Linked DNA regions of Streptomyces venezuelae. The protein of the gene in region 2 binds, or shares a complex with, the protein of the main gene of each other region. Links are inferred from orthologs where the notes say so. Each region holds a gene or a part of one and is shown on either strand. Other genes may lie near its edges.

The links. Proteins that work in one complex are often made in the same cells at the same time.
Region 1: the proteins of pcrA (region 2) and uvrB are in contact, whole or in part, in a crystal structure (PDB 7EGT), measured with the Thermus thermophilus proteins. The link is inferred for Streptomyces venezuelae from one-to-one orthologs. Residues at the interface, in WP_096412145.1 of Thermus thermophilus: His654, Arg656, Phe657, Gln666, Asp668, Glu669, Lys680, Arg681, Leu682, Ser683, Lys685, Tyr686, Ala687; in WP_096411307.1 of Thermus thermophilus: Glu23, Leu25, Arg26, Asp27, Gly28, Glu29, Arg30, Phe31, Arg55, Glu326, Asp327, Phe328, Glu379, Ser382, Gln383, His398, Gly400, Arg401.

What each region holds. Positions count from the first base shown.
Region 1 is NZ_CP029189.1:1,867,992-1,870,914, forward strand. It holds uvrB (excinuclease ABC subunit UvrB), read right to left. Parts: upstream 2,579-2,923; coding sequence 422-2,578; downstream 1-421. Other genes in the region: DEJ51_RS07810 (TerD family protein), read right to left, coding at 1-334; DEJ51_RS07820 (glycerophosphodiester phosphodiesterase), read left to right, coding at 2,813-2,923. UniProt on the Escherichia coli protein: The UvrABC repair system catalyzes the recognition and processing of DNA lesions. A damage recognition complex composed of 2 UvrA and 2 UvrB subunits scans DNA for abnormalities.
Region 2 is NZ_CP029189.1:4,542,453-4,545,860, reverse strand. What follows is about bases 142-3,294. They hold pcrA (DNA helicase PcrA), read right to left. Parts: upstream 2,909-3,294; coding sequence 374-2,908; downstream 142-373. Other genes in these bases: DEJ51_RS20275 (ArsR/SmtB family transcription factor), read right to left, coding at 2,892-3,242; DEJ51_RS20285 (M23 family metallopeptidase), read left to right, coding at 142-241. Also shown: more of DEJ51_RS20285, read left to right, coding at 1-141; DEJ51_RS20270 (hypothetical protein), read left to right, coding at 3,401-3,408. UniProt on the Escherichia coli protein: A helicase with DNA-dependent ATPase activity. Unwinds DNA duplexes with 3'-5' polarity. Translocates on single-stranded DNA with 3'-5' polarity. Initiates unwinding more efficiently from a nicked substrate than double-stranded DNA.

The sequences.
Region 1 (2,923 bases), 2.7 Mb from region 2 along the record:
AGACGATCTGGTCGATGTGGACCGGCACGCGCTGGAGGTCGACGAGGATCGCCTCGTCGTCCCCGCCCTGGCCGACGCCGCCCACGAGGTTGTCACCGGTGTGGCGCACGGAGCCGTCGTCGCTCTGCAGGTGCCGGAAGAAGACCACGTCGACGGGCTGCTTGTCGGCGAAGAGCACCGCCGAGGCGTCGAGGTCGATCTCCCGCGTCCGCGAGCCGAACAGTCCGCGGCGCTTCGCCGCCTGCCAGCCGAGGCCCATACGGACCGCGGTCAGCGTGCCTCCGTCCGCCTTCTGCAGACTGATGGCCTGACCCTTGGTCATGTTGACCGTCACGTACTGTCCCCTCTCCCTGGCCCGCCATACGGCGGGCGTGCAGCGTGTACCTGCGGCTGTGACCCAACCCTACTGACCGGCCCCCGGTCAGGCGAGGCCCGCTTCCTTCATCTGCCGCAACTCCTTCTTCAGCTCGCCCACCTCGTCCCGGATCCGGGCCGCGACCTCGAACTGGAGCTCGGCGGCCGCCCCGCGCATGCGCTCGGTCATCTGCTCGATGAGCGCGGCCAGTTCGGCTGCGGGCCGGTCGGTCGGCAGCTCGGCGCCCGCGGCGCCCTTCGCCCCCTTCGCGCCCTTTCCACCGGTCTTGCCCAGGGCCGCCCGGCCGCCGAGCGCCGGCACCGGGGCCTTGGCGCCCTTGCCCTCCTTGGCCTGCCGGTAGCCGGTACCGAGGAGCTCCTCGGTGTCCAGTTCCTCGCGGGCGATGGTGGCGACGATGTCGTTGATCTTCTTGCGCAGCGGCTGCGGGTCGATCCCGTTCGCCGTGTTGTAGGCGATCTGCTTCTCGCGGCGCCGGTTGGTCTCGTCGATGGCCTTCTCCATCGCCGGGGTCATCTTGTCCGCGTACATGTGGACCTGGCCGGACACGTTGCGCGCGGCGCGGCCGATGGTCTGGATCAGGGAGGTCCCCGAGCGCAGGAAGCCCTCCTTGTCGGCGTCGAGGATCGCCACCAGGGACACCTCGGGCAGGTCCAGGCCCTCACGGAGCAGGTTGATGCCGACCAGGACGTCGTACTCGCCGGCCCGCAGCTCGCGCAGCAGCTCGATGCGGCGCAGGGTGTCCACGTCGCTGTGCAGGTACCGCACCTGGATGCCGAGCTCCAGGAAGTAGTCCGTGAGGTCCTCGGCCATCTTCTTGGTGAGGGTGGTGACGAGGATCCGCTCGTCCTTCTCGACCCGCTGCCGGATCTCGTGGACCAGGTCGTCGATCTGCCCCTCGGTCGGCTTGACCACGACCTCGGGGTCGATGAGGCCGGTGGGGCGGATGATCTGTTCGACGAAGCCGTCGCCGCGCGAGAGCTCGTACTTTCCGGGCGTCGCCGACAGGTAGACGGTCTGGCCGATGCGCTCCTGGAACTCCTCCCACTTCAGCGGCCGGTTGTCCAGGGCGGACGGCAGCCGGAAGCCGTGGTCGACCAGGGTGCGCTTGCGGGAGGCGTCACCCTCGTACATGGCGCCGATCTGCGGCACGGTGACGTGCGACTCGTCGATGACCAGGAGGAAGTCCTCCGGGAAGTAGTCGATGAGCGTGTTGGGCGCGGAGCCGCGCTCGCGGTCGTCCATGTGCAGCGAGTAGTTCTCGATGCCGGAGCAGGAGCCGATCTGGCGCATCATCTCCAGGTCGTACGTGGTGCGCATGCGCAGCCGCTGCGCCTCCAGCATCTTGCCCTGCTTCTCCAGCTCGGCGAGGCGCTCGGTCAGCTCCGCCTCGATGCCGCGGACCGCCTTCTCCATGCGCTCGGGGCCGGCGACGTAGTGGCTGGCGGGGAAGACGTACAGCTCGCGGTCCTCGCTGATGACCTCGCCGGTCAGCGGGTGCAGGGTGGAGAGGGCCTCGATCTCGTCGCCGAACATTTCGATGCGGACGGCCAGTTCCTCGTAGACCGGGAAGATCTCGATCGTGTCCCCGCGCACGCGGAAGGTGCCGCGGGTGAAGGCGACGTCGTTGCGGGTGTACTGGATGTCCACGAAACGGCGCAGCAGCTGGTCCCGGTCGGTCTCCTCGCCCACCTTGAGGGAGACCATCCGGTCGACGTACTCCTGCGGGGTACCGAGACCGTAGATGCAGGACACGGAGGCGACGACGATCACGTCGCGCCGGGTCAGGAGCGAGTTCGTCGCGGAGTGGCGCAGCCGCTCCACCTCCTCGTTGATCGAGGAGTCCTTCTCGATGTACGTGTCCGACTGCGGTACGTAGGCCTCGGGCTGGTAGTAGTCGTAGTACGAGACGAAGTACTCGACGGCGTTGTTCGGCAGGAGCTCGCGGAACTCGTTCGCCAGCTGGGCGGCGAGCGTCTTGTTCGGCGCCATGACCAGGGTGGGGCGCTGGAGCTTCTCGATCATCCAGGCGGTCGTCGCCGACTTGCCGGTGCCGGTCGCACCCAGCAGGACGACGTCCTTCTCACCTGCACGGATGCGCTTCTCCAGCTCGGCGATGGCCGCCGGCTGGTCGCCGCTGGGCTGGTAGGGGCTGACGACCTCGAAAGGCGCCACCGTGCGTTCGATCTTCGATACGGGCCGCATGGGTCAACCGTACGACTCCCCACTGACACTCACGTGCCCCCGTGGGCCGGCGGCGCGCTCCGGCCGCTCCCGGCCGCCCGGACCGGCGTCATTCGTTCTGGTCCGTTTGTCGTAGTTCGGTGGCGGCTCGGTGATCTTCAACCCCATGATCGCGGTGAAGTGCATCGCCACAACGTCTGCCGCTCCGCACCCGTCTGACGCAGGAACAGGGCTCACGACCCGAGGAGAACGCACATGTACGTCCGACCCGCCGCCGCGGCCGCCGCCGCGTTCCTGGGCTTCACTCTCACCTTGCTGGGCGGGACGGCCTCGTACGCCGCCACCGGTCCCGGATCCGCGACCGGC
Region 2 (3,408 bases):
CAACAGCGCCTACGGGAACATGGCGATAGTGACCGCGCCCGACGGCACCGAGACGTGGTACTGCCACCTCAGCTCCACCAAGATCCGCGGCGGCAAGGTCAAGGCGGGCGAAGTCATCGCCTACTCGGGCAACTCCGGCAACTCCACCGGCCCGCACCTCCACTTCGAGGTCCGGCCCGGCGGCGGATCCGCGATCGACCCCCTGTCCTGGCTCCGCAGCCACGGCCTGGACCCGACGTAACCCCTCAGGCCCGCAACCGCCCGGCCTGACCACCGGGCACAGCCGTCCGACGCGACCGCCGGGCGCAACCCGCCGGCGTCTCCCCCGGCGTGAATGCCGCGCGGCCCGAAGGCCGCGCGGCCGCCCCCCGTCCTACAGCTTCTGCACCGGCGCGTAACGCAGCAGCAGCCGCTTGGGCTTGTCGTCCCCGAAGTCGATGGTGGCCTGCGCGTCCGCACCCGCCCCCTTGACCTCCATGACGGTGCCGAGCCCGAACTGGTCGTGCGTGACCCGGTCCCCGACCACCAGGGCGATGACCGGCTTGTCGGCGGCCCGCCGCGTCGCGAATCCGGACGGGCCCGACTTCGTACGCGACGAGGACAGGAACGCCTCCGGCGAGGTGCCGAACGTCGCCTTGCCCGATCCGGACGAGGACGACCCGTACGAGGACCCGTACCCCGAGCCCCGCATCGGACCGGCCGGCTTCTGCGTCGCGCCCGTCCGCTTCCACTGGAGGTACTCCGCCGGAATCTCCTCCAGGAAGCGCGACGGCGGGTTGTACGAGGGCGTGCCCCACGCGCTGCGCATGCTGGATCGGGTCAGGTACAGGCGCTCGCGCGCCCGCGTGATGCCGACGTACGCGAGCCGGCGCTCCTCCTCCAGTTCCTTGGTCTGGCCCAGCGCCCGCATGTGCGGGAAGACCCCGTCCTCCATGCCGGTCAGGAAGACCACCGGGAATTCGAGGCCCTTGGCGGTGTGCAGGGTCATCAGCGTGATGACGCCCGTGCCCTCGGTGTCCTCGTCCGGGATCTGGTCGGAGTCGGCCACGAGGGCGACCTGCTCCAGGAACTCGGCCAGGGTGCCGGACCCGGGAGCCGGGGCACCGGTCTCCGCCGCCTCGGCCGCCGCGGCCTCCCGCGCCTGCTCGAACTCCAGGGCCACGGCCGCGAGCTCCTGCAGGTTCTCGATGCGCGTCTCGTCCTGCGGGTCGGTCGAGGCCTGGAGTTCGGCGAGGTACCCCGTCCGCTCCAGGACGGCTTCCAGCACCACCGCCGGGCCCGCGCCCGAGTCGACGATCGTGCGCAGCTCCTCCATCAGCACGTTGAACCGCTTCACCGCGTTGGTGGAGCGCGCGGCCATGCCGAAGGCCTCGTCCACCCGGCGCAGCGCCTGCGGGAAGGTGATCTTCTCGCGCGCCGCGAGGGCGTCGATCATCGCCTCGGCGCGCTCGCCGATGCCGCGCTTGGGCACGTTCAGGATGCGCCGCAGCGGGACGTTGTCCTCCGGGTTCGCGAGGACGCGCAGGTACGCGAGGACGTCGCGGACCTCCTTGCGCTCGTAGAAGCGGACGCCGCCGACGACTTTGTAGGGCAGTCCGACCCGGATGAAGATCTCCTCGAACACGCGGGACTGCGCGTTGGTCCGGTAGAAGATCGCCACGTCGCCGGCCTTGGCGTCGCCGGCGTCGGTGAGCCGGTCGATCTCGTCGGCGGCGAACTGGGCCTCGTCGTGCTCGGTGTCCGCGACGTAGCCGGTGATGACGGCGCCGGTGCCGGCCTGCGTCCACAGGTTCTTGGCGCGGCGGTTCTCGTTGCGCTCGATGACCGCGTTGGCCGCGGAGAGGATCGTCTGCGTGGAGCGGTAGTTCTGCTCCAGCAGGATCGTGGTCGCGTCCTTGTAGTCCTCTTCGAACTGGAGGATGTTGCGGATGGTCGCGCCGCGGAAGGCGTAGATCGACTGGTCGGCGTCACCCACCACGCACAGCTCGGCCGGGGGCAGGTCCGGGTAGCCGGTGCCGACGAGCTCGCGCACCAGCGTGTACTGGGCGTGGTTGGTGTCCTGGTACTCGTCGACGAGGACGTGCCGGAAGCGGCGCCGGTAGTGCTCGGCGACGTCCGGGAACGCCTGGAGCAGGTGGACCGTGGTCATGATGATGTCGTCGAAGTCGAGGGCGTTGGCCTCGCGCAGCCGCCCCTGGTACATCGCGTACGCCTGGGCCAGGGTCTTCTCGAAGCCGTCCACGGCCTGGTCGGCGAAGGCTTCCTCGTCGATCAGCTCGTTCTTCAGGTTCGAGATCTTGGCGTTGAAGGCCTTCGGCGGGAACTTCTTCGGGTCGAGGTCCAGGTCGCGGCAGACGAGCGCCATCAGGCGCTTCGAGTCGGCCGCGTCGTAGATCGAGAACGAGGACGTGAACCCGAGCCGCTTGGATTCGCGGCGCAGGATCCGCACGCACGCGCTGTGGAAGGTGGAGACCCACATGGCGCCCGCGCGCGGGCCGACGAGGCCCTCGACGCGCTCCTTCATCTCACCGGCGGCCTTGTTGGTGAAGGTGATCGCGAGGATCTGGCCGGGGTGGACGCCCCGCGCGGACAGCAGGTGTCCGATGCGGTGGGTCAGCACCCTGGTCTTGCCGGAGCCGGCGCCGGCCACGATGAGCAGCGGGGATCCCGCGTGCACCACGGCCGCGCGCTGCTGCTCGTTGAGCCCGTCGAGGAGCGTCGCCGGGTCGATGACGGGCCTGGGGGCGCCGTCCCGGTAGTACGCGTCCCCGGTCATGGGTACGTCGAACCGCCCGCCGAAGAGGTCGTCCGCGCCGGCCTCGGGGGCGGCGTGGTCCTCGGGCGGCGGCGGGACCTCGTCGGAGGGGGTGAGGTCCGCCAGGAAACTGTCGTCAAAGAGGCTGCTCATCGCATTCCGAGTCTAGGGGGCGGGACCGACAGGCCAGCACGAGTTCGAGCAGACCGGGGAAACGCAGCTCCAGGTCCTCGCGGCGCAGCGCGAGGAAGAGCTTGCGGCCCTGGGGCCGCTGGCGGATGAGACCGCTCTCGCGCAGCGTCCTGAGGTGGTGCGTGACGCTGGACCGGGGCAGGTCCGGGACGACCTCGCCGCAGAAGGCCTCCTCGCCGCAGGACAGCTTGCGGACGATCTCCAGCCGGACGGGGTGTCCGAGCGCCGCCAGGACCTCGACCAGCTCGATGCGGTCGGCGGCGGGGTGGGTCGGCTCGGCGGCGGCGGCAGGCATGCCCCCACTGTACGCAGATCTCGTACGGACCCCGCCCAATTGTTCGAAGATCTCGTACAGTCCTCTCGCCCAGCCCTACGAAATCATCGAATCGAGCAGCTGCGGAGGGAGCTGACCCGCTTCTCCGGCCGACCGGGCCGCCTCGTACGCTCGACGCCATGGACGT